3 regions of the Arthrobacter sp. sptzw32 genome follow, and region 2 is predicted to be linked to each of the others. Evidence: riboswitches for the same ligand, from Rfam matches in the RefSeq annotation. Region 2 holds a riboswitch; each other region holds the start of a gene.

Region 1 (9,560 bases), on a different contig from region 2:
CCGCTGAGCAAGTTCGCGGCCGTCTTCCTGATCACCGCCGTCCTTGCACTGTCCATTGACTGGGTTTCCGCTTCCGTGGCGCTGGCGTTCGAGTTCCTGCTGTTCCCATTGGCGGGCCTCACCCTGACGCTGCTGTGGCAGCGGGGGTGGCCGCTGATCCTTGCCGCAGCCGTAGGCGGCTGGAGTACCTCCATCCTGGCGGTGGACAGCGGAAAAACGCTGATCGACGTCGGCATCTGGACCATGAGCGAGGGGTCGCTGGAGCTGGGGGTCGGGTTTATGCTGCGTGGCCTGGCAATCGCGCTCCCGGCGGTGCTGTTGATGAGCTGCACTGACCCCACGGACCTGGCCGATGCGCTGGCGCAAAAAGCACGCCTCCCGCACCGGTTCGTGCTGGGGACTTTGGCCGCCATGCGCCTGGTGGGGCTGATGGCGGAGGAATGGCAGACCATCGGCATGGCCCGGCGGGCCCGGGGCGTAGGTTCCCGCGGCAGTGCCCTGCAGCGGGTAAAGGCCACGATGGGGCAGAGCTTCGGTCTCCTGGTTCAGGCCATCCGCCGTGCCTCAAGGCTGGCCGTGACCATGGAGGCGCGTGGTTTCGGCGGCGGGCGGCGGACGTGGGCGCGGGAATCCACCTACAGCGGGCTGGACCTGTGCGTGCTCGGTGGAGGCGTGCTGATGGCCGGCGCGGCCTTTGCTGCGGCCGTCTGGGCGGGCACGTGGAACATGGTGTGGCTGGGGAGCTGAGTGGTCTGCCCTGCTGTCCTACACATCAAACGTTCGGGCCGCCCGCAGGAGGCTGACTGCAGGGCGCAAGGTCAGACGCAGGAGTGGTTGTAGTCGAATTTACGCGACACGAACTGGGTTATGACCACGTGGCCGCCGGCGGTCAACGGCGGATCTGAGCAATTGGCTTTGGCGCCGGTCAGCGTCCGCGCACCGGCCAGCCAGCCGGGCAGGTAGTAAAGGCTGCTCGAGCTGCTGACGGTCCCCGCAATCCGGCCCCATTGGAGGCCGGTGGAATAGATTCCGACTCCCTTGACGTTGATGCTGTGGAAGAAATCCGCCATGCCCTCCAGCACAGCGCGGTTCGCATCCTTGTCCGTGGCGGACCAGCTGTTTTCGGTTTCCACGTCAAGCCACCAGAAGTAGTCGGAGGGGTTGGTAATGCCGCGGATGTAGGCGTCGTCGAACGCCTTCGCGTAGCCGTACATGTACGCGCACGCCTTCCCGTAGTCCTTGTCTTCGCAGGAGCCATAGGGGTTATGGACGGCGGATCCGATGGGGTACTCGTTGCTGGTTGGCCACCACGAGCCGCTGCTTCCAGGGTTGGCGGTGTTGACGTAAAGGGACACCTTTGGCTGGGGCGTGATGCCGGATGAGGCTGCCGCCCACTCCAGTTGCTCTTCAAGGCATGGGTTTGTGTTGTTCGCCAGACCGTTGTTCACGCCAACGATGGCAAAAGCCTGGCCAACCGGGAAAGGCTTGCCGCATTGTGGCCAGGAGATATCGTTGCCCAGCGTCGACTGCGTGCTTTCCCCGGGGGAGGGAGCCGCGGAGGCGGGCCAGGCCGGAAGCAACAGCAGGACAGCGAACAGCAGAGCCGCCAGCCCTAGTGCCGCTTCAGTTCCCTGGGTCCGGTTCATTGTCACCTTCGCCGCCTTCGAAGGAAGAGGACTTCTCCAGTTTCCTCCGGTTAGGCGGGCAAGGTCAACAACCGTTGGAGCGGACTTCTATCGCATGTAGTGGGTAAACGCTCTCCCAGAGGCCGCGGCTGGCTACTAAATAGGCCCTCGGTAACTCATTCATGATATATTTTTCGGCATGACGCAGGAAACTACTGAACACGTTGCCGCCATGCTCCGGGATGCCCGGGGCGAGAAAGGCTGGACGCAGGGCCAGCTGGCAGCCGAGCTTGGAACAAGCCAAAGTGCCATCGCACGGATGGAACAGGGCAAGCAAAACCTGAGCCTGAAAATGATCCAGCGGCTGGAGGCAATCTTCGGCCGGAGCATCGTCAACGTGGGAAAACCGCAGATGACGCACCTTCGGGTCGAAGGCGGCCAGACGCTGTCCGGCGCCGTGGACGTCAACAGCAGCAAGAATGCCGGCGTCGCCCTGCTGTGCGCAAGCCTCATTAACAGGGGGACCACTGTTCTTCGCCGCCTCGCGCGCATTGAGGAAGTGAACCGCATCGTTGAGGTGCTCAGCAGCATCGGAGTCGAGTGCACCTGGCTCAACGACTCCGATCTCCAGCTCCGCAGGCCTGCCGTCCTTGACCTGGAGGCCATGGACGTTGAGGCCGCCCGCCGCACCCGCAGCGTCATCATGCTCCTGGGGCCGCTGCTGGATGAATCCTCGCAGTACCGGCTCCCCTATGCGGGCGGCTGCGACCTTGGCACGCGCACAGTTGAACCGCACATGCAGGCACTGCGCCAGTTCGGGCTGACAGTGGAAGCTACCGCAGGGTTCTATTCCGTGCAGGCCCCCGAAGCCGACAGCCGGGACCGTTCCTTTGTGCTGACGGAGCGCGGCGATACTGTCACCGAGAACGCCATCATGGCAGCGGCGCACCGCGAGGGAACAACCGTGATCCGCAACGCCAGCCCCAACTATATGGTGCAGGACCTCTGCTTCTACCTCCAGATGCTGGGCGTGACCATCCACGGCGTCGGCACCACAACTTTGAAGATCACGGGACGTCCCATGATCGATGCGGAGATTGAGTATTTCCCGTCGGAAGACCCAATTGAAGCCATGAGCCTCATCACCGCCGGCATCGTGACCAACTCTGAAGTGACCATCCGCAGGGTCCCCATCGAGTTCATGGAAATTGAGCTGGCTACGCTGGAGCAGATGGGCCAGCAGCTGGAGATTTCCGGCGAGTACATGGCGCGCAACGGACGGACCCGTCTAGTGGACGTGACCACCAAGCCGTCCGAGCTGCACGCGCCGGAGGACAAGATCCATCCGATGCCTTTCCCCGGGCTTAACATCGACAACCTGCCCTTCTTCGCAGTCATAGCCGCCAACGCCAGCGGCCAGACCATGATCCACGACTGGGTCTACGAAAACCGGGCCATCTACTTGACCGAGCTGAACCGGCTGGGTGCCCAGGTTCAGCTGCTGGACCCCCACCGGATCTACGTCAACGGGCCCACCAAGTGGCGCGCGGCGGAGGTTGGCTGTCCGCCGGCACTGCGCCCCGCAGCCTGCCTGCTGCTGGCCATGCTCGCGGCCAGGGGCGTGTCCGAGCTGCGGAACATCTACGTCATCGAGCGCGGCTATGAGGACCTGGCCGAGCGGCTGAATGCCATCGGGGCAAAGGTGGAGTACTTCCAGGACTAAGCATTCACGCTTCGTCATGAAGTCCTGAGGACCGTCCAAAAACCTTTACCTGCCGCAGAATGTGTGTATGCGTACATTCGGCGTTGAGGAAGAGCTCCTGATCGTTGACCCGGAGAGCGGGGAGCCGCTCGCCCTCGCTGATGCCCTGCTTTCCGGCCGCAGGGTGGCTGCCGACGACGCCCCGGATGACTTTCGGGACCTCGAAACGGAAGACAAAACCGTTTACGACGACGACGGGATGGGCTTGAGTGCCGAACTTAAGCTGGAGCAGATTGAGACGCAGACGCGGCCCTGCCTGGAGTACGGTGTGCTGCTGGAACAAATCCGGGCAGGGCGGACGCTCGCTGACAACGCTGCCAGGCAGAACAATGCCCGGGTGGCGGCATTGGCCACCTCGCCCCTCGGGTTATCGAGCCATACCACTCCCGATCCCCGCTATGCCAGGATGCTGGAACGATTTGGCTTGACCGCACAGGAGCAGCTGACCTGCGGCTTCCACGTCCACACCTACGTTGAGTCCCCTGACGAGGGCGTGGCCGTGCTGGACCGGATCCGGGACAAGCTTGCGGTCCTGACCGCTGTCAGTGCCAACTCGCCTTTTTGGAACGGACTTCAGACCGGTTTCGAGAGCTACCGTACCCAGGCGTGGAACCGCTGGCCCACTGCCGGTCCAGCCGGGATCTATGGGACCTATTCTGCCTATCGACGCGTGGTCACCCGGCTGCTGGACAGCGGAGTCATGCTGGACGAAGGGATGCTCTACTTCGATGCCCGACTGTCACGGAACCACCCCACTGTGGAGGTCCGTGTGGCAGACGTTTGCCTCCGGGCCGAGGATGCAGCCCTTCTTGCCGTTCTCGTCCGTGCGCTCGTGGAGACGGCGGGCCGTGAGTGGCGCCAGGGCATCGATCCGGCGCCGGTGCCCACCGTACTCTTGCGGATGGCCTCCTGGCAGGCCAGCAGCGGAGGACTCAGCGGAGAGCTGTTGGACTTCGGCTCCTTCCGGCCGGCGCGCGCCGCAGACGTAGTGCGTTCACTGGTGGACTATCTCGCGCCGGTATTGCAGGAGCAGGGCGAGCTTTCCCTTGCCCGGCAAGGGGTGGAGGACGTCATTGCCCGTGGAACTGGGGCAGCTGAACAGCGCCGCATCCGCGACAGAGCTTTGGCCGCTGCAGCACCTGAGGATTTGGGCTTCGGCGCAGTGGTGAGGCATGCGGTAGAGGTGACGATGCGTGGCACCCTGGATCTGTCGAAGGTCGAAGAAACGCCCGATCTGCTGCGGGTTCGTCAGCCCTAGTAGGCGGGAAGGGCAGCAGGGCGTCCTCGAGGACCAGCTCAGCTGTGAAGCGCGGGTCACAAGTAACGGGTTCGTGCCATACTCGGCGGGTGACGGCCTCGTATTCCTTTGAAGCAGAACTTTGGCTGTACCCCGGTGAGGCAGGATGGCATTTTGTGACCCTGCCTCCGGACATCGCTGATGACATCCGGGTCCGCGCTGCAGGTGCCGGGACGGCATTCGGCTCGATCAAGGTCACCGCGAAGGTCGGAGAGCACTCCTGGCAGACCTCGCTGTTCCGGGACACCAAGAGCGATTCCTACCTTTTGCCGGTGAAGAAGGAGATCAGGGACAAAGCGCAGGTCGGTGCAGGTGACGGCATTGCCGTCCAGCTCTCCGTCTAGGCTAAATCTGCTTCAGCGCCTGTTCGAGGTCGCCGATCAGGTCGTCCACGTCCTCCAGCCCCACGGATAGCCGCACCACGCCGTCGCTCAGGCCGATGGCTGCGCGGCCCTCCGGACCCATTGCGCGGTGAGTAGTGGTGGCGGGGTGGGTAATGAGGGACTTTGAGTCGCCCAGGTTATTGGAGATATCGATGATGCGGAGGCCGTCCAGCAGCGCAAAGGCAGCCTCCTTGCCCGAGCGGGCACCCGTCGTCGCCAGTTCCAGGGTCAGGACCGTCCCGCCGGCACTCATCTGCCGGGCCGCCAGCTCGTACTGCGGGTGCGACTTCAGGAGCGGGTACTTCACCCAGCTCACGGCAGGCTGCTGTTCCAGCCATTCGGCCAGCTGCAGGGCTGACGCCGAGGAGTGGTTGACGCGGAGGGCCATTGTTTCCAGGCCCTTGGTAAGCACCCAGGCGTTGAAGGCGGACAGCGATGGACCGGTGTGGCGCATCAGCTGCTTGACCGGGCCGTCAATGAATTCCTTGGTGCCCAGGATGGCGCCGCCCAGCACCCGGCCCTGGCCGTCGATGTGCTTGGTGCCGGAGTAGACAATCACGTCGGCGCCGAGCTGGCCGCAGCGCTGCAGCAGGGGAGTGGCGAAAACGTTGTCCACCACCACAGTGGCACCTGCGGCATGTGCCAGCTCACTGACCGCGGCGATGTCCACGATTTCCTGCATGGGGTTGGAGGGGGATTCAAAAAACACAGCGGTGGTGGGCTCGGACAACGCAGAGCGCCACTGCTCCAGGTCAGGCCCGTCCACAAAAACCGTTTCGACACCCCAGCGCGGCAGGATCTCGTTCAGGATGACGAAGCAGGAACCGAACAGGGACCGGGCGGCCACGACGCGGTCACCTGCAGCCAGCAGGGCACCCAAAGCGGTAAAGACCGCGGACATGCCCGACGCCGTCGCAAAGCATGCCTCGGTTCCCTCGAGGAGGCGGAGCCGCTCCTGGAAGGTGGCAACGGACGGGTTGCCGTAGCGGGAGTACACAAAGCGCTCGTCCTCACCGGTGAAGGCCCGTTCAGCAGCGGCTGCGGATTCGTACACGAACCCGGAATTCAGGAACACGGCCTCGCTGGTTTCCTGGAAATTGGTGCGGTCCAGCCCGCCGCGCACGGCCTGGGTGTTGCTGCTCCAGCCGGCGGCGTCTTCGTTGAAGGTCACTTAGTTCTTTCCGAGGTTGGTGGGCAGGCCGCGGTTCTTCCAGCCGTTGACGGTGCGTTCGCCGTAGCGGTCCGGCTCGCCCTCGAAGCCCTCCAGCACGTTGTAGGACGTAAAACCGGCCTGGGTGGCAGCAATCGCAGCCGCGATGGACCGCTGCCCCGAGCGGCACAGGAAGATCAGCTCCGTCGATGAGTCTTCCGGCGCCTGCTGGGTGAGGGAACTGATGAAGTCGGGGTTGGGAATGCCGCCCGGAAACGTCCACTGGATGAACAGCGGATCATTGTCGGTGGCCTTGGTGTCAGGAATGCCGATGTGGGCCCATTCGCCCTCGGTCCGCACATCCACGAGGATGGCTCCGTGCTCCAGTTTGTCCCACGCCTCCTGGGGCGTCAGGTCTCCCGCGTAGCTCATGCGTGGCCCTCGCCGTCGAACTCGAGGTCCTCGCCGGCGGCCTCTAGGTTATCCACCGCGGTGGCAACGGCGGCATCAGCGGAGGCGATGGCTGCCGGAAGGACCAGGGCCTGCGCCACTATCACCTGGCCGCCGTTGGTGGTGGCGGCCGGGCTGCCGTGAAGCACGTAGCCCTCGGCCAGGGCGGCCGAAATCCGTTCGCAGAATGTCCGGTCGTCCGGGCCGGTGACGAGCCGGTACGAAAGTCTCTCTTCAGGGGCAGGTGCGTCAGACACGACGGATCTCCTTCTCTCACGCTTGCAACACGATTCGGTCGATATGCCGAGTATTCACCTGAGGCACCCCGCCGCGGAAGGAGGGTTGCCGACCGGTTAGTCAGGGCTTGGCACCGGTACTCATTACTCCCAAAAAACGTAACACTTGGCGGGCATGCCCGCACCGCCGTCGTCGTCATGTTCCGTAACTGAACCGGCCCTGCCCGCTGAGCGGCCGGCACGTCACTTTCGGTAACCCACGACGGCGGGACTCGCTCCGGCGTCAAGGCACCTGGCGTGCCGCACATATTGACGCCGGATAAAGTTCTTTTGGGGCAGGCCGCCCCGTCATTGGAGTATCAGCTTCGGGGGGTCCCATCAGCACGTCATCAGCCGCCGCGCCCAAGCGCGGGCACAACAGCCCGCTGCCTGCCCGGACTTCCCGCAACGGCTTGCTGGTCCTGACCCGCGCCACGGCCGCCTTCCTTGTTTTGATGCTGATGGCAGTCCTGCTGATAGTGCTGCCGGCGGGACCAGCCCGTGCGGCAGAGACCTTTCCGGGCGACGGCAAGCCGCTGCTGGGCGCTGTGCTGGAATGGGGCGAGGACACCGCTGCCGGTTTCGCCGGCCGCCTGGGTGCCTCACCGGCCCTGCTCGGGCACGACATAGCCATCCCGTTCCGCGCCTCGGAGAAAAATGACATCCGGGGCTTCCTGGAACAGTCAGGTGAACAAGGCGCACATGCAATGCTCACGGTGCAGCCCACGGTTCCGCTGGACCAGATCACTGCAGACACCGCTTCAGCATTCGCCGGCGAAGTGGCCGATCTGACAGGCAACTTCAAAGGCCACGTGCTGATCCGTTTTGCCCCCGACATGAATGCCAGCTGGGTGGAATGGGGCCAGCAGCCCAGCGCCTACCGGTCCGCCTTCCAGGCCGTCGCCGCAGCCTTCAACAATCTCGACGGCGGCCGTACCGCCATGGTGTGGGAGCCCTACCTGGGCAAGGACTACCCCTTCAACCGGCACCGGAATGTGCCGGTGCCGGGAAGCGAAGGTTTCGCCCTGCTCGATACCAACCGCGACGGCGCGTGGGACGGCTCGGACGCGGCCTATAGCCCTTACTATCCGGGGGACGAGGCGGTGGACTGGGTGGGGCTGACAGCATTCCACGACGACACGGCCGGCGGGGCGCCCGTCAATACCGTTCCCCGGCAGGGCGAACTTCAGGAAATGCTTACTGCATCGGGTAGCGAAAACTTTTACGCAACGTATTCGGAGGGTAAAGATAAGCCGTTCCTGCTGCAGACGTCCGCCTTCTACAGCCCGGCGTCCGGCGGCGCCACCGAAATGGAGATCAAAGCCTCCTGGTGGGACCAGGTCCTCGGCGCCGCAGGATCAACCGAATTCACCAGGACCGCCGCGGTGGTGTGGGATGAACGCACAAACACCAGAGACACGGGTGTGGCTGGCATCAACTGGCTGCTCACCGGGAACCCTGCCATCGCAGACGCAGCCCGGCAGAGGCTGCAGGCTTCCCCGCTGGTCACCGGGCCGGTCACGGAGGTTGTGGCAGGCAGCGGGCACGTGCGGGCCAACACCCTTTCAGGCCCTGCTTCCTGGACTGTTGCCGCGGCGCTGGTCATTCTGCTCGTGGCGCTATGGCAGGTTCCCCGGCGCGTGAACGCGGCAACAGCGTGGGCTTACGCCGACTCCTCCTCCAGGGATTCCCGGGTGGACCTGCTGCGGGGACTGGCCATCGTCTTTGTGGTGGTCAACCACCTGGGGATGACGTCGCTGTTTCAGTTGCTCACCCAGGAGGCCGTGGGCTTCGTGTCCGGGGCGGAGCTCTTTGTCCTCTTCTCCGGCCTGGTGGTGGGCATGGTGTACGGACCAAGGGTCAAGGAAGACTTCGGGACGGTGGTGGACCTGACCTCGCGGCGGGCGGGAAAGCTGTACCTCACGGCGCTGGTGGTCCTTCTGGGGGTGTTCCTGGCCTCGCTGTTGCCCTTCTTCCAAACCGACACCCTAACCACGTTCGTGGACCAAGGCACCGGCGGGGCCGGGTCCGACGCCGCCGGCCGCACCTACGACCTGTACGCCGGCATGGAGTCACTGTTCCAGTTTCCTGTGCCGCCCCAGGTCCTGCCGGCCATCCTGCTGCTGCAGGTCGGCCCGTGGCAGTTCAACATCATGGGCCTGTACGTAGTGCTGCTCCTTGCCAGCCCACTGATCCTGGCGGCCCTTAACCGCGGCAAAACCCTGTGGGTACTGGCGGCCACCCTGGCCGTGTATGCAATGGGAGCGGTGACGCGGTTCCGCATCCTGCCTTCCCAGTTCGAGGATTCGTTCCCGCTGCTGGTGTGGCAGGTGCTGTTTGTCATCGGCCTGGTGGCTGGGTTCCACCGGCACAGGGTGGTTGCCTGGCTCGCCGGACACACGGGGATCGTGCTGGCGTGCACGGCGGCAGCGCTCGTCTTCGCCTTCCTGTCCTGGGGCAACCCGTATCTGGCCAACGGCTTCGATGTGCGGCTCGGCCTTGTGCCGGATGCGGCGTACAGGACCATGTACGACCTCTTTTTTGGCCGCACGTATCTGGCTCCGGGCCGGCTCCTCAACGTCATGGTCCTGGTGGTGGCCGCCTACGCCTTCCTGACG
Region 2 (9,560 bases):
CTCGAGGACGGCCGGCTTGAGGTCCGCCATCAGCTGCACGGTCCCCAGGGCTGGTTCAAGAACCTGATGGGAACGGTCAACCATAACAGCGAGAACTACGCAGTCATCAGCATTGCGGTTCCCGCCACTGTTGAGGTGGAGGCAGGCACCGTGAGCGGTGACGGCCTCGTTTCGGGGATGGCGGGCCGCACCCGCCTGAACACTGTTTCCGGTTCTGTCATGTCCGACGGCACTGACGGCGAACTGCACGTCAACACCGTCAGCGGCGAGGTAAGCGCCCGGGACCACAGTGGCGTCCTCACGGCCAAGACTGTTTCCGGCGAGGTAACGGCCTCAGGAAACTTCAGCCACATCCGGGCCAATACGGTCAGCGGCGGCATGAATTTCGACCTGCTGGGCTATACCCAGGACTTCGGTGCTAACTCAGTCTCCGGTGACCTCACCATCCGGATTCCCGACGACGTCGGCGTGGACATCGTCGCCAAGTCTGCCAGCGGAACGGTGGTCATCGACCACCAGGAGTATCACGTGCCCGGCGGCAAAGTAGAAACCATCGCCGGACCTGACGCCAAACTCATGCTGGTCAGGACCAACTCCGTCTCAGGCACCACGTCCATCATCCACAGCGGAGCGGCCGGAAACGCGGAAGAACGGTCCTGATGCCCGCCGTCTTCGCCCACGGCGCCCTGCGGCTCTACCTGCTGTCGCTGCTGGAATCCGGCCCGAAGCATGGCTATGAACTCATCAAGGCGCTCAAGGACAGGTTCGGCGGCACCTACTCCCCCAGCGCGGGCACCATCTACCCGCGGCTGGGGAAGCTCGAGGAAGAAGGGCTGGTGGCCACGGAATCGGCCGGGCGCCGCACCAACTACCGCATCACGCCTGCAGGGGTCGCGGAACTGAACCTGCGGCGGGAAGAACTGGCCGCAGTGGAAAAGGAAATTTCCGTTTCTGTCCGGCGGCTTGCGGACAACCTGCGGGAGGACATCCGCAGCAACATGCGCGGGCTGCGGGCTGACCTCGCAGCCACCGCCGAAGCGGCGCGGGCCGCGGCCGGTTCCGTCGATCTCACTGCCGCCGGGACCAGGTCCGCACCGGAAGGCAAACGCGCCCTTAAAGAAGCCGAGATGTTGCTCCAGTCGTTCCGGGACGACCTCCGAGCCGAGCTGCGCCAGCAGGCGGGCCGGCAGCCCATAAGCCCGGTGGCCCTGGAAACCCTTCGGACGGTGCTGGAACAGGCCCGCATCGCAGTCCGCAACTCCCTTGCGGAAAAATAGCTTTGCCACACGAGAGCTCCATCGAACCGCAGGTCACGTGGCTGTTGCCGGTTCGCGGGGCGCCACATCATGTGGGAGACTTGAGGGCAGCTCTTTTTGAGTACAACAGTAAGGAGGCCAGCTATGAGCAAGCGTGCACGCAAGCGTCGTGACCGTAAGCGTGGCGGCGCGAACCACGGGAAGCGCCCCAACACCTAGGCAAAGGCCAGGTACTACGGTTCACAGCAAAAGAACCCCGGAAGCCACATGGCTTTCGGGGTTCCTTTGTGTTCAGGTGAGGAAATCGCGGCCCTGGCCCTGTGGCCGGACAGCCGAGCTAGACATCCACTGGCCGGATCGAGTGGATCCGGTCCAGGATGGCGTTTTTAAGGTTATCCGGCGCAGCTTCGGTACAGGAGCGCTTGACCATGTTGCGGATGACGCACTCAAGGTCATACTGCTCCGTGCATTCGGGGCATTCATCAAGGTGCGTTTTGATTTCCGTGATGTCCTCACGGGTCAGGGCGCCGTCCAGATACTCATAGATGCGTTGCATCCGGGTATCGTCGCAGTCGCCCAATCCCTGGCAGTCGCTCATTTCCTGTTCTCCTGTTGTGTGCTTTCCGCCGCGTCCTGCTGGGGGGCGGCCGTTTTGAATCCCCGCTCTGCGGCGTACTCTGCGAGCATGTCCCGCAACATCCTCCGGCCGCGGTGGAGCCGGGACATCACCGTGCCGATGGGCGTGTTCATGATGTCCGAAATTTCCTTGTACGCGAAGCCTTCGACATCCGCGAAGTACACCGCAAGGCGGAACTCTTCGGGAATGTCCTGGAGCGCACGCTTGACGTCCGAATCGGGCAGGTGATCCAGCGCCTCTGCCTCTGCGGACCGCAGCCCGCTGGAGGTGTGTGATTCGGCCCTCGCGAGCTGCCAATCCTCGATGGTGTCCGAGTTGGACTGAAGCGGCTCGCGCTGCCGTTTGCGGTACAGGTTGATGTAGGTGTTTGTCAGGATGCGGTACAGCCAGGCCTTAAGGTTGGTACCCGGCTTGTACTGGTGAAACGCAGAGAAGGCCTTGGTGTAGGCCTCCTGGACGAGGTCCTCGGCGTCGGCGGGATTCCGGGCCATGCGCATCGCGGCTGAGTACAGCTGATCGACGTACTGCATGGCATCACGCTCGAAACGGGCGCGGCGCGCCTCCGCGGACTCCATGGAAACATCGACTGCCAAGTCAGTAGTTTCCGCATCAAGCGGCTGTACTTCTGCCGTTGGCTCTGCAGGCCCCGGCCGTGCGTCAGTCTTGGCTTCGCTCTGGGAAGCCTCATACATGGCCGAAACGGCCGGATCCAAGGTGCTCATTGCCTTCAAGTCTACTGTCAGGCTCCGCGCACGCGGTGAGCCGTACCCGCGGGGTTCGGTCTCCAGGGAGTCCATTGCCACCGGGCCTGCTGCGTCAATTCCGTCCAACACCCGCCTCAAGGGCCAACTCCACTCTGTTGTCCGGTGCTTTGTCTGTCGGGCCAGGCTTTCGCGGACCCAGTTTCGATAACCCCGGCCCCCGGGCAAATATTCCCCAAAAGTGCAAGACTAGAACCGACTTCGCCGCACCCGACGCGGTTCGTCCAGCCAGGAGGAAATTCATGTCCTTTGTCCGCACTCTCGCACGGCCAATGTTGGCCTCCAGTTTTGTTCTTGCCGGAATGGATAAGCTCAAAAATGCCGATGACACTGCGCAGCAGCTGTCACCGCTTCTGAGCAAGGCCACGGCGGCGCTGCCGTTCCGGACTGATGAGAAAACGCTGGCCCGGGTCATCGGCGGCACCCAGGTGGGCGCGGGTGTCCTCTTTGGGCTCGGGAAGTTTTCGCGGCTTTCGGCCACCGTGCTGACCGTCATTTCCCTCCTCAACACCTTCGTTGAATGGCGCAGTGCGGACATCAGCAGCAAGGAAGGGCGCGGGAACCGCCGCAGCCAGCTGCTGAAGAACCTCTCGCTGAGCGGCGGGGCACTCCTGGCGTCTGTTGACACCAACGGCAAGCCGGGATTGGCCTGGCGCGCTGAGCACCTGGCTGCCGATGCCAGGAAGGGTGCCGCGCACCTTGCCGCGGACGCCAGGAAGACCACCAACAAGAAGCTGAACAAAGCTGATAAGGCTGTACGCCGCGCCGTTGAACAGGCCACGGGGGCATAAGCAGGACATGACCGCAGCAGCCGCCGCCACCCAGGACAACGCAGGAACGTCCCTTCCCCACTGGCCTGCGCCTTTCGCATCTCGGCCTGTCGATGCCACTGTCAGGGTTCCGGGCTCAAAGTCGCTGACCAACCGGTACCTGGTACTTGCAGCGCTGGCCGAGGGCCCGTCACGCCTGCGCGCGCCGCTGCATTCCAGGGATTCGGCGCTGATGATTGATGCGCTCCGGCAGCTGGGCGCCACCATCACGGAGGTCCCGGGTGACGGCGCGTTCGGTCCGGACCTGGAAGTGGTCCCGCTCCCGGCGGGTGCGGCACCGTCCTCCACGAGGATAGATTGCGGCCTTGCCGGCACGGTGATGCGCTTTGTTCCGCCGCTGGCGGCGCTCCGTAACGGGGCCAGCGAGTTCGACGGCGACCCCCACGCCCGTAACCGGCCCATGGGGGCCATTATCGAAGCTCTCAAGGCGCTGGGGGTGGCGGTCACCGCCGAAGGCGGCAGGGCGCCGTCGTCGTTGCCGTTTGTGGTGGAAGGCACCGGAGAGGTGCGCGGCGGCCACCTGGTCATCGACGCCAGCGCGTCCTCGCAGTTCGTTTCGGCGCTGCTTCTGGTGGGCGCAAGGTTCACCGAAGGACTGCACCTTGAGCACGTCGGGAAGCCGGTGCCGAGCCTCGACCACATCAACATGACCGTAGCCGTCCTGCGCGAAGCCGGGGTTGTTGTTGACGATTCGGTTCCCAACCACTGGGTTGTTGCCCCGGGACCCATCCGCGCCTTCGACCAGAGGATCGAGCAGGACCTGTCCAACGCCGGTCCCTTCCTGGCCGCTGCCCTGGCATCCGGCGGAACAGTCCGCATCCCGGACTGGCCGGAACAGACGCAGCAGGTGGGAGACCTTTGGCGGACCATCCTCACTGAAATGGGCGCGGACGTCACGCTTCGGGACGGCGTCCTCACCGTAACGGGCGGACCTGAAATCAAGGGCGCCGATTTTGCGGACACGAGCGAACTCGCCCCCACCGTGGCAGCGCTCTGCGCGCTGGCCACCGGCCCTTCCCGGCTCAGCGGCATAGCGCACCTCCGCGGCCACGAAACCGACAGGCTGGCGGCGCTGGTCACCGAGATCAACCGCCTGGGCGGTGATGCCGAGGAAACCAGTGACGGTCTGGTGATCCGGCCCGCCCAGCTGCACGCCGGCGTCGTGCGCAGTTACGCCGACCACCGCATGGCCACGGCCGGAGCAATCCTTGGCCTGGCAGTGGAGGGCGTGCAGGTGGAGGACATCGCCACTACCGCGAAAACGATGCCGGACTTCCCCCGGCTGTGGGCGGACATGCTGGCCCAGGCAGGGCCGGCCACAGCCCGCGCGGAAGGTACCACCAGTGGCGCGCAGCACTGACTCCTGGGATGAATCCGATGTCCGCATCAGGCCCAGCAAAAAGGGTTCGCGCCCGCGCACCAAAGACCGGCCCAGCCACGACGACGCCGTAACCGGCCGGATCATCACCGTTGACCGCGGGCGCTACACGGCAGTGGTGGGCGAGGACTCAGGAAACGAACGGGTTGTCATAGCCGCGAGGGCCCGGGAGCTGCGCCGCAACCCGGTGGTGGCGGGGGATTTCGTCTCCCTTGTAGGTGACGTCTCGGGCGAACCGGACACCCTGGCCCGGCTGGTGAAGATCCAGGACCGCCGGACCCTGCTGCGGCGCAGCGCCGATGACACGGACCCGGTGGAGCGGGCTGTGGTGGCCAACGCGGACCAGCTGGTGATTGTGGTGGCTGCGGCCAACCCCGAGCCGCGCACCGGCTTCATCGACCGTGCCCTGGTGGCGGCATACGACGCCGGGATCGAGCCGATCCTGTTGGTCACCAAGGCGGACGTCAAGGATCCGGCGGACCTGCTGTCCAACTACACGCACCTGGACTTCCCGGTGATCATCAGCCGCACTGCCGACTCCAGCGCTTCAGGCATTGATGCCCGTTCCGACGACGGACTCTCCGCACGGCTCGACAGCAAAGCCGTGGCTGAGCTCCGCGCGTACCTTGATGAGAAAGTCACGGTCATGCTGGGGCATTCAGGGGTGGGCAAATCCACCATGGTGAATGCCCTGACCGGCGCGGAACGGGCCACCGGCGGGGTCAACGCCGTGACGGGGCGCGGGCGCCACACCTCGTCGTCGGCGCTGGCGTTGAGACTGGCAGACGCACCTGTAGGCAGCTGGATCATCGACACCCCCGGCATCCGTTCATTCGGCCTGGCCCACGTGGATCCGGACCGGATCCTGCGCTCCTTCCCGGACCTCTCCCCCGGCATCGAGGACTGCGAACGCGGTTGCAAGCACACCGCCACCGCGGTGAACTGCGGACTCGACGCCTGGGTGGGCGGCGGCCACGCCGGCGCCACGGGGGCAGCACGGCTCGCTTCGCTGCGGCGCCTGCTGGGCACCGACCCACGCCTGGAGGCGCAGGAGACCAAGGAACTGGGAAGCGTCAACTGACAAGGCCGACCTCCCAGCAGAACCCCGCACAGACGGTAGTTTGGAACCATGATCCAACCCGCTTCAAGCTACAACGATGACCTGCGCCTGGCCCACGTCCTGGCGGACTCCGTGGATGACCAGACCATGAGCCGCTTTAAGGCCCAGGACCTCCACGTGGAGACCAAGCCGGACCTGACGCCGGTCACCGACGCGGACAAGGCCGCAGAAGAAGCCATCCGCGGCCAGTTGTCCCGGTCCCGCCCGCGTGACGCCGTGCTCGGGGAAGAGTTCGGCAGCACCGGCCACGGGTCCCGCCGCTGGATCATCGACCCCATCGACGGCACCAAAAACTTCGTCCGCGGCGTCCCCGTGTGGGCAACCCTGATCGCACTGGTGGATGAAGGCGAGCCCGTCGTCGGAGTGGTGAGCGCACCGGCCCTGGGAAAGCGCTGGTGGGCGGCCAAGGGCATGGGCGCCTACATGGGACGGTCACTGGCGGCCGCCACCCGGCTCCGCGTCTCCAACGTCGCCAACCTGTCCGATGCTTCGCTGTCCTACTCGAGCCTGGGCGGCTGGAAGGAACGCGGCAGCCTGGACAATTTCCTGGGCCTTACCGAGGATGTCTGGCGGACCCGTGCGTACGGCGACTTCTGGTCCTACTGCATGGTGGCTGAAGGCTCGGTGGACATCGCCTGCGAACCCGAACTCAACTTGTACGACATGGCGGCACTTGTGCCGATCGTGGTCGAGGCGGGTGGCCGCTTCACCTCCCTGGAGGGTGAGGACGGGCCCTTTGGCGGCAACGCGCTGGCCACAAATTCCATCCTGCACTCCGAGGTTCTCCGCCGGCTGAACCCTGACCTTGACGATCTCCTCTAAGCGTCTGCATCGAACAATCAGCGGCGGGCGCCTCCCCAAGGAGGCGCCCGCCGTCGTTTTCTTCGGCCATAGCGGGACTTTTCAGTCGGTGCGTAACAAAACGCTTAACATTCCAGCCGGCTTCGAACCTTCCTGCTGCATGTCCTACGCTCTTAACCAGGTCACGAGTGCCAGCGCGAAACCCCGGTTTGCTGGCCGGCAACCCTCCAACCGCGGTGGGGTGCCCCGGGTGACGACCAGGCCGGTCCGGAACGGATGCGGCAAGCGCGGATTCCCGGTGCTGGGAGTCCTTTCAGAGTGAGGTCTGCCCGTGACTACTGCCACCGTCTCCCCCAACGCCGCCGCCCAGCCAGAATTTGTCCAGTCTGATGCTGCCGCCTTCGACGCCCGCCGGGCTGTTGCCGGGCGGCCGCTTTCCGCCGTCACCGGCGCCGAAATCCAGGCGCCGCTGATCTCCGGCGGGCACGTCCGGTACGCCAACCTCGACTACGGAGCCTCTGCTCCCGCCCTCTCCGTGGTCTCGGCCTACCTCAACGAGATCCTGCCGTTCTACGCCAGCGTCCACCGCGGAGCCGGCTACGCGTCCCAGATCAGCACGTCCGTTTATGAAAACGCCCGCAACATCGTGCGCGGATTCGTGGGCGGCCGTCCGGATGATTCGGTGATTTTTACCCGGAACACCACTGATTCGCTGAACCTGCTGGCTGGATGCCTGCCGGAAACGGATGGCCGGCCCGACGGCGACGTCCTGTACCTGGACATCGAGCACCACGCAAACCTGCTTCCGTGGCAGGGCGTCCCCCACCGCAGCATTGTCGCCGCCGACACCATCGCCGGGACCATCGAGTCGGTCCGCGCCGAACTGGAGCAGGGCGGCGTGAGCCTGCTTGCTGTCACCGGTGCCTCCAACGTCACCGGGGAAATCCTTCCCGTCCGGATCCTGGCCACTTTGGCCCACGAACACGGCGCACGGATTGTGGTGGATGCCGCCCAGCTGGCACCGCACCGCCGCATCAATATCGCAGCAGACGGCGTGGACTACCTCGCCTTCTCCGGCCACAAGCTCTACGCACCGTTCGGCGCGGGCGTGCTGGTGGGACGCACGGACTGGCTGGACGCCGGAACGCCGCATCTCGCAGGGGGAGGCGCCGTCAAGGAAGCAAGGCTCGACGGCGTCAGCTGGGCCACCGGCCCGGCCCGCCACGAGGGCGGCTCCCCCAACGTCCTGGGCGCAGCCACTCTGGCACGCGCCACACAGGTGATTGCCGGGCTTGACCAGGACCAGTGGCACGCCCACGAGTCCGCCATCCGCTCGTACCTGGTGGAAGGCCTGCAGAGGATCGACGGCGTAACCGTCCACACGATCTTCAAGGACACGAACCCGGACACGGACACCATCGGCGTGGTCAACTTCTCCGTGGAAGGCTACGACGCCGGACTGGTGGCCGCCTACCTGTCTGCTGAGCACGGTGTGGGCCTGCGCGACGGCCGCTTCTGCGCCCACCCGCTGCTGAAGCGTCTCGGCCTGCCCTCCGGTTCACTGCGCGCCAGCTTCGGCGTCGGCTCACGCCTTGAGGATGCCGAACGGCTCCTTGCCGGCATCGAGTCGCTGCGCCGCCACGGCCTTGGGTGGGACTACGTGGTGGACGCCGGGCGCTGGGTCCCCGCCAACGACACCCGCACCTACCCGCACTGGGCCCCCAACACGCCGGGAACCGCCGGCGCGGCCCCCTGCCTCGACGACTGAGCTCCCTGCCGGGAGCTCCTGTTGCTGCCCGCTGGTTCTGCCTTCTGGCCTTGCCGGCACGACGGGTACGGTAAATTCGAAGGATACCCAGGGCATCAGGCGAAGGAGGCCACACGTGGTACGGGGCGGCCCCAAACTTGATCACGGACGGCGACGGGAGCTCGGCCAGAGCTTCCAGGACGGTGGCCGGCATTACCAGCAGGTCCGCCCTGGCTACCCGGAAGAATCCGCGCAGTGGCTGGTGCCGCAGGGAGCCCTTGACGCCCTCGACGCCGGAGCCGGCACCGGAAAGTTCACCGAACTGCTGCTGGGCCTGGGCCTTACCGTCACCGCCTTGGACCCCTCCGCCGACATGCTCGAACAGTTGCAGGCGCACTACCCCGGCGCCACGGCGGTCCATGCCACCGCAGAGGCAACGGGCCTGCCACCGGAGGCCTTCGACGTCGTCAGTGTTGCCCAGGCCTGGCACTGGTGCGATGCCCTGGCCGCGAGCACGGAACTGGCACGCGTCCTGCGTCCGAACGGAACGCTGGGACTGGTCTGGAACCAGCTGGATACATCGGTTCCCTGGGTCCACCGGCTCTCCCGGATCATGCACGCCGGGGACGTGTACAAACCGGACTTCCGCCCGCTCGTGGGACCGGAGTTCAAGGGGCTTGAGGGCCATGTGACCCATTGGCAGGACCGCGTCACCACCACGGACCTGGTGGAACTCACCAAGTCGCGAAGCTATTACCTCCGCGCAGGTCAAGCAATCCGGGACAAGGTGCTGGCCAACCTGGACTGGTACCTCCACGAGCACCTGGGACACGGCCAGGATGAAGAGCTTGACCTGCCCTACCTGACGCTCACCTGGCGGGCCTTCAAAGCGTGACGGGAAACGGGCAACGGGTAGGCTTGGAGCTGTGAAGACCAGCGCGCCCTCCTCCTCCATCGAGGATTACGTCAAGGTCATCTATTCGTTCACTGAGTGGCAGGACAAGCCCATCACGTCCTCCCAGCTGGCTCA
Region 3 (9,560 bases), on a different contig from region 2:
ACCCGGGGAACGTGCATTTGCCGTCCCGGAGCTGGAGCGCTTTCTTCATGGCTTTGGTGAGGCGGTAGCTGGTCCGACCGATCTCCAGTGGCGCGCCGTCGCGGGGGTCCACGAGGACCCGGTAGAACGAGTTGGCGCCGTTGGTGACGAGGTCTCTAACCATCGAGGGCGGGATGGGTCCGTAGCCGTCCAGCATGGCGGGTTCGTCGGTGAGGCCGAGCAGGGAGAACACGGGCACGGTGACCAGTACCTGTGGCCGGATCGATGACGATGGCCCACGATGCGTTCCTGTACCTGCATCAGAGTCTGCAGCCGGGCCTGCGTCTGCGCCTGTATCGTCACTGCTGCCGGTAGTGGTTCCGCCGCTGATCATGTCCCCGCTGCTGAGGAGGGCTCCGGCGAACTGGTCGGCCCGCAGTTGGGTGAGGGTGCGGTGTTCGTTGGAGCCCTGCATACCCCTGGCGATGGCGGTGAGCCGGTTCCAGCCCGCTACCGCCTGGTCAGCGGGCAGGTAGGCCGAGAGCCAGGCCATCCCGTCCTGGTCAGGACGGTATTCCATCCGCCGGTCGGCCACACCCCTGGTGTGCCGCTGGTCGATGGACTCGGCGTGGTGGCGTTCCCGCCAGATCCGGGCTTTGGCTTTGAACCGGCACGCCGGGATGTCCCCGATCGGCGCGGCCGTGGATGGTATGGGTGTATCCGGGCCCAGGAAGTGGGCTTCGAGGGCGGCGGCGCCGGAAGGGTCCAGGGTGGCGGTTTCCTCCACCATGACCTGGGCGTGCCGCCACGAAATCGTCCCCGTTTGCAGGGCCGAGAGGGTCAGCGGCAACCCTGTGACCAGGGCGTGGGAGGTGGCCAGGAACGCACCAGCGGCACGGCCGCCAAGGGCCAGGAGGCTGCCAATTTCCGCGGCGACCGCCATCTCTCGCGCCTGCACCGGGGTTCCCGGCGCCGCGACAGCATGGACGGTGTCCGCGTACGTCACCGCCGCCCGGGCCTTCAGCCCTGTGACCCGTGCCTCCACGGTGGCCGCGCCGGAGAGGATGTCCAGGCAACCATCGGCCAGGGCAGCCAACGGATCAGCACCATCAACCACCCCGGAACCCGGAGCCTCCGCTTCGGCATAAAGCACGGCAAGGGCGGCATTGATGTCCTCAAACGCCTTCGCTACCGCCGCTTTTCCCATACACCCATCATGGCAAGGGGGTCTGACAATACCGGTTGGAGTGGATGCGCAGGCAGCTGAACTACCCGTTGCCGCGCCGTCATCCGCGGGGTGCACCAGGAAACGGATTCGGCCGCCATCAGCGGGTGACGCCGTTGTCACCTGCTGATGGCGGCCGAAGCTCAGGAAAGAGCGAGCTGGTATATCCGACCGTACGGAAGCCCGTACGGAAGCTCGGGCATCAGCCCCGCAGCCCCGCAGCTCCGCCGGGGACAGTCAGATCGTGACGGCTCCGTTGGCGGTCTCGAACGTCACCGAAAGGATCCCGGGGGTTCCGTGCGGTGCCACCCACTCCACGGCCACGTCCTCGAGCGGCTTCTCTACCGGCTCACCCAGCCATTCAGTAACGCGCTCAGCCGAACCGGCAATGGTCAGGCAGCTCATCTTGACGTTGGTTTCGTAGGCGTTGGACGGGTGCAGGGTCGGGTCGCCCTCCCACTTGAGCATGTACGGAACCTGCGGGTCTGCGATCAGACCGAGGATGCCAATCTGTTTCCAGACCAGTTCGCGGCCGTCGGGAAACTTACGGTTTCCGTTGACCGAGGAGCGGCCAAGGCGCTCTTCGAATGGTGCCAGGTCGTCAACCTCGACGCACCAGCCCATCCAGCCGCCGCCGGCGGCAGACCGCGCACGCACTGCCTGTCCGAAGGGAGCCTTGTCCGAAGCGGGGTGGTCCAGGACCTCCACCACTTCGAGGTACTTGTGTCCCGCAAGCGGGATGATCATATTCCGGGTTCCGAACCGCGGGTGTACCCCGCCCTTCACTGCCTCAACGCCGAGGGCAGAGGAGATACGTTCGGTGGTGGCAGCCAGGCCATCGTGTTCACAGGCGTAAGAGACGTGATCCATGCGCATGGCAACATCTTGGCACTTTGTGATCGGGCTCTCAGCTAAGGCAACCCTTACTGGGATTTTCCCGTGGAAGCACTGGTTTTTCTGCGCAGGTCCCCGAAATCTTGAGGACTATGTTCGTCATAATCCTGTTCGGCCGTGTCTGCACGTTCCTACACTGAGCTCAGGTCATGAGTGCCAGCACGAAGCCCCGGCTTGCTGGCCGGCAACCCTCCACCCGCGGTGGGGTGCCCCGGGTGAGGACCTGGTTGTCCGGCAACGGCCGGATGGCAAGCGCGGCCCGCGGTGCTTCCCAGCATGCCGGGCCCATGTCAAAGGAGCCTTACTTGTCCAACGGATGGTCTTTTGAAACCCGCCAGATCCACGCAGGGCAGGAGCCGGACGGTGCCACCGGCGCCCGGGCCCTTCCCATCTACCAGACCACGTCCTTTGTCTTCCCCAGCGCTGAAAGCGCCGCCAACCGCTTTGCCCTGGCCGAGCTGGCACCCATTTACACCAGGATCGGCAATCCCACGCAGGAAGCGGTGGAGCAGCGGATCGCCAGCCTGGAAGGCGGCCTGGGAGCGTTGCTGCTCAGCTCCGGCCAGGCCGCCGAGACCTTTGCCGTCCTGAACATCGCCGAGGCAGGGGACCACATCGTCGCCAGCCCCAGCCTCTACGGCGGCACCTACAACCTCTTTGCCCATACACTCAAGAAATTCGGGATTTCAGTCACCTTCGTGGCAGATCCGGACAACCTGGACCAGTGGCGCGGGGCAGTCCAGCCCAACACCAAGCTCTTCTTCGGCGAAGTGGTGTCCAATCCGCGGCAGGACGTCCTGGACATCGAAGGCGTGTCCCAGGTGGCGCACGACGCCGGCGTTCCACTGATCGTGGACAACACCCTGTCCACCCCGTACCTGATCCGGCCGCTCGAATGGGGTGCTGACATTGTGGTGCACTCAGCCACCAAGTACCTCGGCGGCCATGGCTCCGCCATTGCCGGAGTGATCGTCGACTCCGGAAAGTTCGACTTTGGCAAGGACCCTGCCCGGTTCCCGGGCTTCAACACCCCGGACCCCACCTACAACGGGCTTGTCTACGCCCGCGATCTCGGCGCAGACGGTGCCCTCGGCGCGAACCTGTCCTACATCCTGAAGGCCCGTGTGCAGCTGCTGCGGGACCTCGGCTCGGCGGTGTCGCCTTTCAACGCCTTCCTCATCGCCCAGGGTCTGGAGACGCTGAGCCTGCGGGTGGAACGGCATGTTGCCAACGCCCTGGAAGTTGCCCAGTGGCTGGAAGCGCGTGACGACGTCGAATCGGTCGCCTATGCGGGGCTTCCCTCCAGCCCCTGGTACGAGCGGGGCCGCAAATACGGCCCCAAGGGGACCGGCGCCATCGTGTCGTTCAACCTTGCCGGTGGCGCGGAGGCGGGCAAGCGTTTTGTAGACGCGCTGGAGCTGCACTCCCACGTGGCGAACATCGGCGACGTCCGGTCGCTGGTGATCCATCCGGCGTCGACCACCCACAGCCAGCTGTCGCCCGAGCAGCAGGTGGTGGCGGGCGTGAACCCCGGCCTGGTGCGGCTTTCGGTGGGGATCGAACATATCGATGACATCCTGGCCGACCTCGAAGCCGGCTTCCGCGCGGCCAAGGAGGCCACCGGAGCCTAGCCCTCCCACAGGGTGGGCGCCCGGGGGCAGCAACGGGCCGGGGAAGTCACAACCAGTCACACTCTTGGCGGCAGGCAGGGGCTGTTTCGTACACTCGAACCAGGTCATGAGTGCCAGTGACAGCCCCGGCTTGCTGGCCGGCAACCCTCCTTCCGCGGCGGGGTGCCCCGGGTGAAGACCTGGCCTGCCGGTCATATGACGGCGGGCAAGCGCGTAGAAGAGGTCTTGCCATGACGGTTACCGTCACCCGTACAACTGTCCCCGAACACGGCATTGTCCGCTACGCCTCCATCGGCGGGCTGAAGCTCGAAGCCGGCGGTTACCTGCCGGACGTTGTTGTGGCCTACGAAACCTGGGGCACCCTGAACGAGGACGGCAGCAACGCCGTCCTGATCGAACATGCACTGACCGGCAGCACCCACGTGACCCGGGGCGACACCGAGGAGCCCGGTTGGTGGGAACAACTCGCCGGGCCGGACGCACCAGTGGATACCAACCGCTTCTTCGTGGTGTCCGTAAATATTGTGGGCGGCTGCTACGGCTCGACCGGGCCCTCGTCGCCTGCCCCGGACGGAAAACCGTGGGGTTCGCGTTTTCCGCTGGTGACCCTGCGGGACAGCACCGTGGCCGAAGCCCGGCTGGCAGACCAGCTCGGAATCCGGAGCTGGTACGCCGTGTTGGGCGGCTCAATGGGCGGCGCCCGCGCCCTCGAATGGGCCGTCACCTTTCCGGAACGGGTGCAGCGCTGCGCCGTGATCTCCATTGGTGCCGCGAGCACGGCAGAACAGATCGCCTTCGCCCAGGCACAGACGCTCGCCATCCGGCAGGACGCCAACTTCAACGGCGGCGACTACTACGGCGGCCCCGCCCCCGAGGAGGGGCTGGCCCTCGCCCGGCGGATCGCCCACATCACGTACCGCTCTCCGGTCGAGCTGGACGGCAGGTTCGGCCGTGCGCCGCAGGCTCCCGAATCACCGTTTCAAGGCGAGCAGCTTGCAGCGCGCGGGCGCTACCAGGTGGAAAGCTACCTGGACCACCAGGGCAGCAAACTGGTCCAGAGGTTTGACGCCAACAGCTATATCGCCATCACCGAAGCGCTCATGAGCCATGACATCTGCAGGGGGCGTGGAGCCCTCGTCCAGACCCTGTCCGCTTGCACTGCACGGTTCTTTGTAGCGGCGGTGGACTCTGACCGGCTCTACTTCCCGTCCCAGTCATGGGAACTGGCCCGTGCCCTCCCCGGCGAGGTAGACGTCCACCTTATCGAGGCACCCATCGGGCACGACGGATTCCTCACGGAGATCGCCCAGCTGGGGAGCCAGCTGCGGGACCATCTTTCGGAGTAGCCCCGGCCCCACAAGCCTGCCCGTGTGCATTAATGCAGATGCACTCTGCATCATTCGGCGTTGAGCTGCGCGTTTGGGAGGACCATACTCGATGGGACCCGGCGGTTCGTGACCAAAACCACACGCATCCGCTACAGACTGTCCCAGTGGTGTCGAAGACGACGCCGAAGGAGTTCACATGAGTACGGAACACTCCGCCGCACGGCGGCCAGAGGAAACCGACGTCAAATCCACAGGCCTGAGGAAAGTAGTGACGGCCTCCATGGCCGGCACCGTAGTTGAGTGGTATGAGTTTTTCCTTTATGCCTCGGCCGCCACCCTGGTGTTCGGCAAAATGTTCTTCCCCAACTCAGGGACGGAACTCGACGGCATCATCGCTGCCTTCGTTACTTACGCCGTAGGCTTCGTGGCCCGCCCGATCGGCGGCATTGTCTTCGGCCACTTCGGGGACAAGTTCGGCCGCAAGCAGTTGCTGCAGCTGAGCATCATCCTGGTGGGCGTGGCCACCTTCCTCATGGGATGCCTGCCCACCTTTGCCCAGATCGGTTACTGGGCCCCGGCCCTCCTGGTGTTCCTGCGCTTCGTCCAGGGCTTCGCCGTCGGCGGGGAGTGGGGCGGCGCCGTGCTGCTCGTTGCCGAGCACAGCCCGAACAAGTCCCGCGGGTTCTGGTCCAGCTGGCCGCAGTCCGCCGTTCCCCTCGGCAACCTCCTGGCCACCGGCGTGCTGTTCACCCTTTCTGCCACGCTTTCCCAGGAAGCATTCCTCGGCTGGGGCTGGCGCGTCGCCTTCTGGCTCTCGGCCGTGATCGTGATCGTCGGCTACTACATCCGCACCAAGGTCCAGGACGCCCCGATCTTCATCGAAGCCCGCAAGGAAGTCACCGTCGAGAAGAAGGGCTACGGCGTCGCCGAAGTCTTTCGCCGCTACCCCCGCGGTGTCTTCACCGCCATGGGCCTGCGTTTCGCCGAGAACATCCTGTACTACCTCGTGGTGACGTTCTCCATCACCTACCTGAAAGTGGTCGTCCAGACCGACACCTCCCGGATCCTCCTGCTCCTGCTGGTGGCGCACTTCATCCACTTCTGCGCTGTCCCGCTCGTGGGAAAGATGTCCGACAGCTTCGGCCGCCGGCCGGTCTACATGGCGGGCGCCATCCTCGGCGGAACCTGGGGCTTTTTCGCCTTCCCCATGATGGACACCGCCAACGACATCGTCATCCTGGCCGCCATCACCATCGGCCTCCTCTTCCACGCGCTGATGTACGCAGGGCAGCCGTCAATCATGGCCGAGATGTTCCCCACCCGGATGCGCTACTCTGGCGTCTCCCTGGGCTACCAGGTCACCTCCATCGTTGCCGGTTCGCTGGCACCGATCATCGCCACTGCACTCTTGAGCAACTTCAAGTCCTCCACCCCGGTGGCCCTGTACCTGCTCGGTGCCTGCATCGTGACCGCCATCTCGGTGTTCTTCCTCAAGGAGACCCGTGGCATCTCGCTCCACGACGTGGACGCGGCAGACGCCAAGGGCACGGCCGACCTGCTGGCAGCGGCCAAGAAGTAGGCTCCGGCACCCGCCACCGCACAACACGCAGACTGCCCGACCCGCGACAACGCAGGCCCGGGCAGTTCGGCCGTCAGCCCCATCGACGAAGTCAGGATTTCCCATGAAAGCAGCCGTTCTTTACTCCACTGTCCCGCCCGGAACGAGCTACACCGACGCGCACCCCCTTCGGGTCGAGGAGCTCGACCGGCCGGAACCCCGGGCCGGCGAGCTGGGCATCACCATCACCTGCTCAAGCCTGTGCCACTCCGACCTGTCAGTGGTGGACGGTTCCCGCGTCCGGCCCCTTCCCATGGCACTGGGGCACGAGGCCGTAGGACGCGTTGCCGCAGTGGGGGAGGGCGTGACGGATGTTTCCCCCGGAGACCACGTGGTCCTCGTCTTCGTCCCCAGCTGCGGTGCCTGCCGCGCGTGCCGGGCAGGCCGCCCCGCACTCTGCCACCGCGCTGCGGAAGTCAACGGGACCGGGGACCTCCTGCACGGCGAGGCCCTGCTGCGGACGCCTGCAGGGGAACGGATCAACCACCACCTGGGGGTCTCGGCGTTCGCCGACTATGCAGTGGTGGCGCGGGAATCGGTGGTGGTTATCGACGACGACGTCCCGGACACTGTTGCAGCAATGTTCGGGTGCGCCGTACTCACCGGAATGGGAGCGGTAATGAACACCGCTGCAGTCCAGCCCGGCCAGTCAGTGGCGGTCTTCGGACTCGGCGCCGTGGGGCTTTCGGCCGTTATGGCCGCCGCTCTCGCGGGTGCCTCCTCCGTGATTGCCATCGACCCGAATGCCGGCAAACACGGGCTCGCCCTGAAGTGCGGCGCCACGGCGGTGGGGACGCCGGACGAGGCTTCCCGTCTTATTGCTGAGGCCGCGGGTGACGGCGTGGACACTGCCATCGAAGCTGTGGGATCAGCACGTGTCATCACCTCCTGCCTTGAACACGTGACCCGCGGCGGCGCCGTGGTCTCCGTGGGACTGCCGCACCCCACTGCGGAGCTGACGGTGCCCGCGCTCCAGTTCGCGGGAGCGGGCAAGCGGCTGCTCGGGTCCTATATGGGCGACGCCGTTCCAGGCCGGGACATCCCCCTCTATCTCCGGTACTGGCGGGAGGGCAGGCTCCCCGTTGAGCTGCTGCACACGGACACCCGGCCGCTGGAGGAGATCAACGAAGGCCTCGATGCGCTCGCCGCAGGACAGGTGGTAAGGCGGCTCTTCCAGGCCTGACATGGATCCTGCTCCAATTGCAGCAGGATCACGCGCCCGCCGCATCAGGCTGCCAACAGATCCTGGCGTTCCGCCACCTCTTCCTGCAGCGCAGCAATCACGGCCTGCACCCTGGCGGACCGCAGCGCTTCCGGCCGGGCCACTGCCCAGATGGGCACCTGGCGCTGGAAGGAGTCCCGGAGCACCGGAACGAACCCTGGATCCCGGGCCACCATAAAGCTGGGAAGCAACCCGATGCCGGCACCGCGGCGTACCGCCTCCACCTGGGCGAAAATGCTCGTCGCCTGGAAACTGGACTTAGGCATCGGCAGCTGCGAGGACCGGTGGCCCAGTTCGGCCACCTGAAGTGCCGACTCCACGTAGGAGACGAAGCCATGCTGCCGCACACCGTCGGGCGTTTCCGGTAATCCCCTCCGGGCGGCGTAGGCGGGGCTGGCGTAGAGCCGCAGGAAGTAGTTGGTCAGGAAGATGGCCTGCGCGTTGCTCACGTCCGTGCGTCCCACCACCACCTCCAGGTCCACGCCGGAGCGGTTCTGGCTGACCTTGCGCGTGGCACTGAGCATCTCAACATTGAGCATGGGATGCCGGTGCTGCAGCCGGACCAGCGCAGGCGTGACGAATTCGGCGCCGAAACCGTCAGAGGTGCTGATCCGCACCATGCCGGCGAGAGCGTCCCGGTCCTGGCCTGTGACCGCAGCCAGGGAACCCAGGGTTTCCTCGATCCTCTCGGCCGCGGCGACGGCCGAAGCGCCCAGCTCCGTCAATTCCCACCCGTGCGGGCTGCGCTCCAGCGTGCGCCCGCCCAGTTGCTTGTCGAGGGCGAGGATCCGCCGGGAAATAGTGGTGTGCGTGGTACCAAGCGTTTCTGCGACGGCATTGAAACGCCCCAGCCGGGCCACGGTCAGCAAAATCAGCAGGTCGTCCGGACTCGGTAGCCGCGCCACTCATCACCTTCCATCCGTGTGCATCAGTGCACATACTGTCTGTGTTTTTTCCCCTTGATTGCACTGTAACAGGGGTGTGATGGTGGACACAGACCTTCCGGCTGCCTTCGGCCGGGGACACAGCAAAGGAGCTTGGACCATGGCAGTAGTCGGTTGGATTGGGTTGGGGAATATGGGCGGTTCCATGTCGGGGAACCTCGCCAAGGCGGGCCACGACGTACGGGGATTCGACCTCAACCCCGCCGCGCTCGCCGCAGCGGAGGCCGGAGGGGTCAAACCGGTGGGAAGCATCGCCGAGGCTGTGGCCGGCGCCGACGTCGTCTTCACCATGCTGCCGAAGGGCGAACACGCCAGGGCCGTCTACCTGGGCGCGGACGGGGTGCTGGCCCATGCCGATACGCGCACCCTCCTGGTCGATTCCTCCACTATCGATATCGCCGCAGCAAAGGAGCTGCACGACGCCGCCGCTGCCGCCGGCTTCCGCTTCGTTGATGCCCCTGTCTCAGGCGGGATGAGCGGCGCGGCAGCCGGAACACTCACCTTTATGGTCGGCGGTGAAACTGGTGCCGTGGCCGATGCTGCCGGCTTCATCCAACCGATGGCCGCAAACATCATCCCCACCGGCGGAGCCACCACCGGCCAGGCGGCCAAAATCTGCAACAACCTGATGCTCCTGATCAACCTTGCCTCTACAGCCGAGGGCGCCGTGCTGGCGGACCGGCTTGGCCTCGACAAGAAGGTGTTTTGGGATATCGCCT

Evidence for each region. Region 2 has a riboswitch for S-adenosylmethionine ahead of AC5RVN_RS02565 (aminotransferase class V-fold PLP-dependent enzyme). Riboswitches for the same ligand answer to the same signal wherever they lie in the genome.
Region 1: linked by a shared signal. The riboswitch ahead of AC5RVN_RS09240 (DUF1737 domain-containing protein) and the one ahead of AC5RVN_RS02565 (aminotransferase class V-fold PLP-dependent enzyme) in region 2 are both predicted to bind S-adenosylmethionine.
Region 3: linked by a shared signal. The riboswitch ahead of AC5RVN_RS07295 (bifunctional o-acetylhomoserine/o-acetylserine sulfhydrylase) and the one ahead of AC5RVN_RS02565 (aminotransferase class V-fold PLP-dependent enzyme) in region 2 are both predicted to bind S-adenosylmethionine.

What each region holds. Positions count from the first base shown of each region.
Region 1 is NZ_JBNHEZ010000004.1:58,672-68,231, forward strand. It holds gene AC5RVN_RS09205 (energy-coupling factor transporter transmembrane component T family protein) at 1-747, shown strand, start outside; gene AC5RVN_RS09210 (glycoside hydrolase family 25 domain-containing protein) at 819-1,646, opposite strand; gene AC5RVN_RS09215 (UDP-N-acetylglucosamine 1-carboxyvinyltransferase) at 1,825-3,348, shown strand; gene AC5RVN_RS09220 (glutamate--cysteine ligase 2) at 3,416-4,645, shown strand; gene AC5RVN_RS09225 (DUF1905 domain-containing protein) at 4,735-5,028, shown strand; gene AC5RVN_RS09230 (O-succinylhomoserine sulfhydrylase) at 5,030-6,238, opposite strand; gene AC5RVN_RS09235 (rhodanese-like domain-containing protein) at 6,239-6,649, opposite strand; gene AC5RVN_RS09240 (DUF1737 domain-containing protein) at 6,646-6,924, opposite strand; SAM riboswitch class IV at 6,938-7,052, opposite strand; gene opgC (OpgC domain-containing protein) at 7,398-9,560, shown strand, end outside.
Region 2 is NZ_JBNHEZ010000001.1:525,552-535,111, reverse strand. It holds gene AC5RVN_RS02610 (DUF4097 family beta strand repeat-containing protein) at 1-660, shown strand, start outside; gene AC5RVN_RS02605 (PadR family transcriptional regulator) at 660-1,277, shown strand; gene AC5RVN_RS02600 (50S ribosomal protein bL37) at 1,401-1,475, shown strand; gene rsrA (mycothiol system anti-sigma-R factor) at 1,594-1,854, opposite strand; gene AC5RVN_RS02590 (sigma-70 family RNA polymerase sigma factor) at 1,851-2,690, opposite strand; gene AC5RVN_RS02585 (DoxX family protein) at 2,897-3,445, shown strand; gene aroA (3-phosphoshikimate 1-carboxyvinyltransferase) at 3,453-4,844, shown strand; gene rsgA (ribosome small subunit-dependent GTPase A) at 4,828-5,943, shown strand; gene hisN (histidinol-phosphatase) at 5,992-6,804, shown strand; SAM riboswitch class IV at 6,964-7,077, shown strand; gene AC5RVN_RS02565 (aminotransferase class V-fold PLP-dependent enzyme) at 7,115-8,551, shown strand; gene AC5RVN_RS02560 (class I SAM-dependent methyltransferase) at 8,667-9,425, shown strand; gene AC5RVN_RS02555 (metal-dependent transcriptional regulator) at 9,457-9,560, shown strand, end outside.
Region 3 is NZ_JBNHEZ010000003.1:149,987-159,546, reverse strand. It holds gene AC5RVN_RS07305 (HNH endonuclease signature motif containing protein) at 1-1,186, opposite strand, end outside; gene AC5RVN_RS07300 (VOC family protein) at 1,442-2,080, opposite strand; SAM riboswitch class IV at 2,244-2,359, shown strand; gene AC5RVN_RS07295 (bifunctional o-acetylhomoserine/o-acetylserine sulfhydrylase) at 2,404-3,729, shown strand; SAM riboswitch class IV at 3,832-3,947, shown strand; gene metX (homoserine O-acetyltransferase MetX) at 3,960-5,075, shown strand; gene AC5RVN_RS07285 (MFS transporter) at 5,254-6,636, shown strand; gene AC5RVN_RS07280 (zinc-binding dehydrogenase) at 6,740-7,858, shown strand; gene AC5RVN_RS07275 (LysR family transcriptional regulator) at 7,903-8,802, opposite strand; gene mmsB (3-hydroxyisobutyrate dehydrogenase) at 8,942-9,560, shown strand, end outside.